Halioglobus japonicus: one gene and its partner. The protein of the gene in region 1 interacts with the protein of each later gene in a pairwise test. Links are inferred from orthologs where the notes say so. Each region holds a gene or a part of one and is shown in the gene's direction. Other genes may lie near its edges. The genes, in order: tusA and BST95_RS16960.

Region 1 (3,033 bases):
TCCTGAGTAAGCCTTGAAGAAAGCCAATCGAAAGTACTACCGCACCATCTTTCTAGGGGTGGCCGCTATGGCGACCCTTATCTGGGCGGCGGTGGATCAGTTTGGCATTCCCTGGGAGGATATGCTTGACCTGCTGTTGGCGTCGCTGCTGATGATGCTCGCGATTATCGTCGCAGCCGCCGTCTGCTTTGGTCTGGTTGTGGGTCTGCGAAGGTTGATTCGCGGGCCCCGGGAGTAGTTGGGGCCCCAAGCCCCATGATTAGTCGAGATCGATGTCCAGGGTCATTTTATTGGCGACGGATTCAAGCGCACTTTCGAGTGCATCCCGGTCGGTCTTTTCAGGAATTTCCGCGTCGATTTTTGCCCGGAACATGGGTTCGCCGCTCATTGCCGCGCTTTCTACCTGGCTGTCCATCTCCACGACGTTAATGTCATGGGAGGCAAGTTCACGGGAAATTTCTTTGATGATGCCGGGCCGGTCGGGTCCCAGTACTGAAAGCGCAATGGGTTTGCCGTGGGCGGTGTCCGCAGCGCTGGCGGGCGAGACTCGTACACTCAGACCACTGCTGGAAAGCGCTTTAAGCTCCGCCTGGAGCGTGTCCGCAGCAGATTCAGGGAGGCTGACCAGAATGAGACCGGCAAACTTGCCACCCAACTGCGAGAGCTGGCTCTCCTGCCAGTTACCCTGGTTCTTCTCAATAGTGCTCGCGAGTGCCTCCACGAGGCCGGGGCGATCATCGCCAATGAAGGTGATGATGAAAGAGGTTTCCACGATGGTGTCTCCACTTTGGGCTAAGCAACGCTTATATTAACCCGCATCGCGTCAATGCAGAAGGAACAGGGTGCAAATGCCTGGCTATTTAGAAGTCCCCCCGGTCGATTGCCACAGGAGGTGTTGCAGGCCGTGCTGGAAGAATTTGCCAGCCGGGATGGCACAGACTACGGCGAGCGGGAGTTGACCCTGGATGAGAAGGCAGGCAACCTGCGCCGCCTGTTGGATACGGGAGAATTGTGTATCCTGTTTCATTCTGAAAGTGAGGCCTGGGACCTGGTGAGTCGGGAGCAGGCGGAAATCCTATTGAGCGAATAATGGCATGTCATTAGAGCCTGATCACATTCTCGACGCCAGCGGGTTGTTCTGCCCGGAGCCTGTCATGTTGCTGCACAATCAGGTGCGCGATATGCAGGTGGGCGAGGTGGTGCAGGTGTTGGCTACCGATCCCTCCACACAGCGCGACATTCCCAAGTTCTGCACCTTTCTCGGCCACGAACTGTTGCAGCAGGACGAGCAGGATGGCCAGTATCGCTACTGGTTGCGAAAACAGGGCGACGCCTGAATGAATGTGGCGCTGCAATTTACTGCTTGTGAGTGCAGCAGACTTGAACACGTTTTTGCGCGATGTTTTGAGGCCACTGAACAAACGCTGCTGGCGGGAGGAGCCAGCGAGCCCTACTACCGGCCCGCCGACTCCCCACAATCTCAACACCTGCTGTATTACCGGGAAGATTTCTTCGCGAGCGCATTACATGAAATTTCCCACTGGTGCCTCGCCGGCATCGAGCGGCGCCAGCTGCCCGATTTTGGCTATTGGTATGCGCCGGAGGGTCGCACTCCCGAGCAACAGCGTGCATTCGAGCAGGTCGAGATAAAACCTCAGTCTATTGAGTGGTGCCTCTCCCGTGCCTGTGGTTACCCGTTTCGTGTCAGTGTCGATAATTTCACGCCGGACGGCACACTCCCGGATACGCGCTGGTTCCGCGCGCAGGTGTTGGCCCAGGCCCAGCATTGGCAGTTGCACGGGCTTCCCACTCGGGCACAGCAAATCTATGCAGCGCTGTGTCATGAGTTCGGTACCACCATGGCGCTCCCGGATCAGCGTTTCACAGCAGCAGATCTGGATTGATCATGGAGCGGCGTAGCTGGCTTGTAGACGCGAGCATCTATATTTTCCGGGCCTGGTTTTCCATACCCGATCGTTGGCATACCGATGCGGGGATGCCGCTTAATGCCGTGTATGGCTACGCCGGGTTCCTTGTTGACCTGTTGTCCCGGGTGCAACATGGCGACGCCGTGGCAGCCGCCTTTGATGAGAGTCTCGGCAGCTGTTTTCGCAATGAGGTGTATCCCGACTATAAGTCAAGCAGGGCACTGCCTGACGAAGCCCTGGCGTTTCAGTTGCAGGCCTGTCGCGAATTGACCGAATGTGCGGGCATTGCCTGTTTCGCCAGTGAGCGCTACGAAGCCGATGACTTCCTGGCAACCCTGGCAAGGCTGTCCGCAGAGCAGTCGACCCCATTTTCCGTGGTCACCAGAGACAAGGATTTGGGGCAGCTGCTGTTGCACGAAGGCGCACTGTGGTGGGATTTTGCCGCCGATCAGCAGCTGGGCGCAGCGGATTTTTTCGAGCGATTTGGCGTGCGTCCATGCCAGTTCGCAGATTACCTGGCCCTGGTCGGGGATACGGTGGATGACATTCCGGGGGTACCTGGGGTCGGCCCAAAAACGGCTGCCGCGTTACTGGCCGAGTTCGGTTCCGTGGAAGCTATTGCCGCTCGTTTTGAGGCAGTGGCTGATTTACCTGTGCGCGGCGCGAAAAAACTGGCAGAAAGGCTTCCCGCTCACTGGGAGCAGGTGAGGGTGTCACACCAGCTGGCCACCCTGGAAGACAGGGTGCCGGGCGTCGATGCACTGCCGGAATATACGTTGCTCCGCGAGCATGTTGCTGCGGTCTGTGAGTATCTGGATGCGCTGGGCCTGGCTGGCCCGATGCAGCGACGCTGGCAGCAGCTGCCCATAGGGGGCTTGCAATGACACTGAGCGTTGTCGCCGACGAGAATATCCCTGGCGTAGAGGCGCTGTTGGGGGCGGGCGCTGAAGTAACCCGGGTCAACGGCAGGTCGCTTCAGCCAGAGCAGCTGCGTACGGCCGACGCGCTGTTGGTGCGTTCGGTGACTCGCGTCGACGCAGCGCTTATCGCGAACACCAAGGTGCGTTTTGTTGGCACGGCAACCGCTGGTACGGACCACATCGAC
Region 2 (3,257 bases), 1.1 Mb from region 1 along the record:
GCAGGTGGCGATTCTGTTCGGGCGTGAAGACCGCGGCCTCAAGAATGAGGAGTTGCAGGCCTGTAACCTGCACCTGAATATCCCGACCTCGGAGGATTACAGCTCACTCAATCTGGCCATGGCGGTGCAGGTGGTGTGTTACGAGCTACGGATGCTGCTGGCGGCGGACAGTGTGCCAGCCACGGAAGACGCCGAGTGGGATGCCCCCTTTACCACTCGCGAGCAGATGGAGCTATTTTACGAGCACCTGGAGCAAACCCTGATCGATGTGGAATTCCTCAATCCGACGGCCCCGCGCCAGCTGATGGCCCGCCTGCGCAGACTCTACAGCCGGGTGCGTCTGGATGAGATGGAATTGAACATTCTGCGGGGCATTCTGACCGAAACCCAGAAGCGGATTGGCAAGCGCTAGTCGGAGCTTTGTCCGACTAAATTGGTCGGACTTATACTTGACCAAAAAGGTCGGTTATTGCATACTCGCTCCGCTAAATTAGAGGGCGGGTGAGACTATGCGTCTTACAACCAAAGGGCGTTATGCCGTAACCGCGATGCTGGATCTGGCGCTGCATGGCAGCAAGGGTCCGGTAAGTCTCGCGGACATCTCAGGACGACAGGATATTTCGCTGTCCTACCTGGAGCAGCTGTTCGCGAAATTGCGTCGCAATGAGCTGGTGACCAGCGTGCGCGGCCCTGGCGGCGGTTACCGGTTGAGCCGCGAGCGCGATGAGATTTTCGTCGCCCAGATCGTTGATGCGGTCAACGAAACCGTCGATGCTACGGGCTGTGCCGGCAAAGGGCATTGCCAACAGGGCGAAGTGTGCCTCACCCACCACCTGTGGGAAGACCTCAGCAAGCAGATTCACGGCTTCCTGAGTGACATCAGCCTGGCCCAGCTGATGGAAAAGCGAGAAGTGAAGACAATTTCCGCGCGTCAGGACGCGCGTCAAGATCGGGTAGAGACCCTGGCGCTCAGCGAGATCTGAGGCCGAATAACGGAGTTGTAGAAAATGCAGAAACCGATTTACTTTGACTATCTGGCCACCACCCCCTGCGACCCTCGGGTTGTAGAGAAAATGGTCCACTGCCTGTCGGTGGAGGGTAACTTCGGTAACCCGGCATCCCGCTCCCACCTGTACGGTTGGAAGGCGGAAGAAGCCGTTGAGAATGCCCGTCGCCAGGTGGCTGATCTGATTGATGCCGACCCTCGCGAAATCGTCTGGACGTCGGGTGCCACCGAGTCCGACAACCTTGCCATCAAGGGCGTCGCCCACTTCTACGGCAAGAAAGGCAAGCACATCATCACCTCCAAGATCGAGCACAAAGCGGTGCTGGATACCTGCCGTCAACTCGAGCGCGAAGGCTTTGAGGTAACTTACCTCGACCCGGACGCCAACGGCCTGATTACCCCGGAGGCGGTGGCTGCGGCGCTGCGCGAAGACACTATTTTGGTCAGCATCATGCACGCCAACAACGAGATTGGCACCGTGAACGATATCGCCGGCATCGGCGAAGTCACCCGCAATGCCGGCGTGCTGTTCCATGTGGATGCAGCCCAGGGCGCGGGCAAAATCGCCATCGACCTGAAAGAAATGAAAGTGGACCTGCTGTCCATGTCAGGCCACAAAATGTATGGCCCTAAGGGTATTGGCGCACTGTACGTTCGTCGCAAGCCCCGCGTGCGTCTGGAATCGCAAATGCACGGTGGCGGTCATGAGCGCGGTATGCGCTCCGGCACCCTGGCCACTCACCAGATCGTGGGCATGGGCGAAGCCGCCCACATCGCCAAAGAAGAAATGGCGAGCGAAGCGGAGAAGGTTAACGCCCTGCGCCAGCGTTTCTGGGACGGCATCAAGGATATTGAAGAGGTTCACGTCAACGGTGATATGGACCAGCGCCTGCCCGGTGCGATTAACGTCAGCATCGCTTTCGTGGAAGGCGAATCCCTGATCATGTCGCTGAAGGATCTGGCTATTTCCTCAGGTTCCGCCTGTACCTCGGCGAGCCTGGAACCTTCCTACGTGCTGCGGGCACTGGGTCTGAATGACGAGCTGGCTCACAGCTCACTACGTTTCAGCTTCGGCCGCTTCACCACGGAAGAAGATGTAGACGTGGCAATCGAACAACTGCGCGGCGCCGTCGGCAAACTGCGCGAACTGTCCCCGCTCTGGGACATGTACAAAGACGGCATCGACCTGGACACAATTGAATGGGCCGCGCACTAGCGGTAGAGGAGAACCATCATGGCATATAGCGACAAAGTACTGGATCACTACGAGAATCCCCGCAATGTCGGCAAGCTGGACGCAAGCGACGAAAGCGTTGGCACCGGCATGGTTGGCGCTCCGGCCTGCGGCGACGTCATGCGCCTGCAGATCAAGGTAGACGACAACGGTGTGATCGAAGACGCCAAGTTCAAAACCTACGGCTGTGGCAGCGCCATCGCCTCCAGCTCGCTGCTCACTGAGTGGGTGAAGGGCAAGAACCTGGATGAAGCCGAGCAGATCAAGAACACCGAGATCGCTGAAGAACTGGCCCTGCCGCCCGTGAAGATCCACTGCAGCGTACTCGCTGAAGATGCGATCAAGGCAGCCGTTAAGGACCTGCGCGAAAAGCGGGGTGACAGCTAATGGGTGTTTCTGTCACTGCCTCCGCTGCTGAGCATATTGCTGCGCAGCTCGATGGTCGCGGCCGAGGTCTCGGTATTCGCCTGGGAGTGACGACATCCGGCTGTTCCGGCATGGCCTACGTGCTGGAGTTTGTCGATGAGCAGGCACCGGAAGACGAGGTGTTTGAAGATCATGGCGTCAAGGTGTTTATCGACCCCAAGAGCCTGACTTACCTCGAGGGTACCGAGCTGGACTTCGTCAAAGAGGGTCTCAATGAGGGCCTGCAGTTCAAGAACCCGAATGTCTCCGCCGAGTGCGGCTGCGGCGAGAGCTTTACCGTATAATTCGTCACCCCGATCCGATCAGGCCGAGGTGGTATGAGCTCTCCCGACTTTTCTCAGAACTATTTCCAGCTGTTTGAACTGCCTGTGCAGTTCGAGCTGGATACGTCTGCGCTGGGTACTCGCTACCGGCAGTTGCAGCAGGAGCTGCACCCGGATCGCTTTGCGACCGCCGGCGAGCACGAACAGCGTGTTGCCGTGCAGTACTCCGCCTTTGTCAACGAGGCGCACGCCGCGTTGAAAGCGCCGCTGCCCCGGGCGCTATATCTGCTCGAGCTCGCCGGTATGAGCCAGGAGCAGGTGAGCCGCC

Evidence for each region.
Region 2: the proteins of tusA (region 1) and BST95_RS16960 interact in binary tests that used the Escherichia coli proteins (3 or more experiments, as listed by UniProt). The link is inferred for Halioglobus japonicus from one-to-one orthologs.

Annotation. Positions count from the first base shown.
Region 1 is NZ_CP019450.1:2,520,820-2,523,852, forward strand. Bases 1-2,715 are described here. They hold tusA (sulfurtransferase TusA), read left to right. Parts: upstream 1-1,094; coding sequence 1,095-1,337; downstream 1,338-2,715. Other genes in these bases: aroC (chorismate synthase), read left to right, coding at 1-10; BST95_RS11930 (hypothetical protein), read left to right, coding at 14-238; BST95_RS11935 (glycine cleavage system transcriptional repressor), read right to left, coding at 260-772; BST95_RS11940 (YheU family protein), read left to right, coding at 827-1,090; BST95_RS11950 (elongation factor P hydroxylase), read left to right, coding at 1,338-1,904. In the rest of the region: more of BST95_RS11955, read left to right, coding at 2,716-2,812; BST95_RS11960 (4-phosphoerythronate dehydrogenase), read left to right, coding at 2,809-3,033. UniProt on the Escherichia coli protein: Sulfur carrier protein involved in sulfur trafficking in the cell. Part of a sulfur-relay system required for 2-thiolation during synthesis of 2-thiouridine of the modified wobble base 5-methylaminomethyl-2-thiouridine (mnm(5)s(2)U) in tRNA.
Region 2 is NZ_CP019450.1:3,605,422-3,608,678, reverse strand. What follows is about bases 176-3,114. They hold BST95_RS16960 (IscS subfamily cysteine desulfurase), read left to right. Parts: upstream 176-1,007; coding sequence 1,008-2,222; downstream 2,223-3,114. Other genes in these bases: hscB (Fe-S protein assembly co-chaperone HscB), read left to right, coding at 2,984-3,114; iscA (iron-sulfur cluster assembly protein IscA), read left to right, coding at 2,627-2,950; iscU (Fe-S cluster assembly scaffold IscU), read left to right, coding at 2,241-2,627; iscR (Fe-S cluster assembly transcriptional regulator IscR), read left to right, coding at 510-983; BST95_RS16970 (RNA methyltransferase), read left to right, coding at 176-412. In the rest of the region: more of BST95_RS16970, read left to right, coding at 1-175; more of hscB, read left to right, coding at 3,115-3,257. UniProt on the Escherichia coli protein: Master enzyme that delivers sulfur to a number of partners involved in Fe-S cluster assembly, tRNA modification or cofactor biosynthesis. Catalyzes the removal of elemental sulfur from cysteine to produce alanine.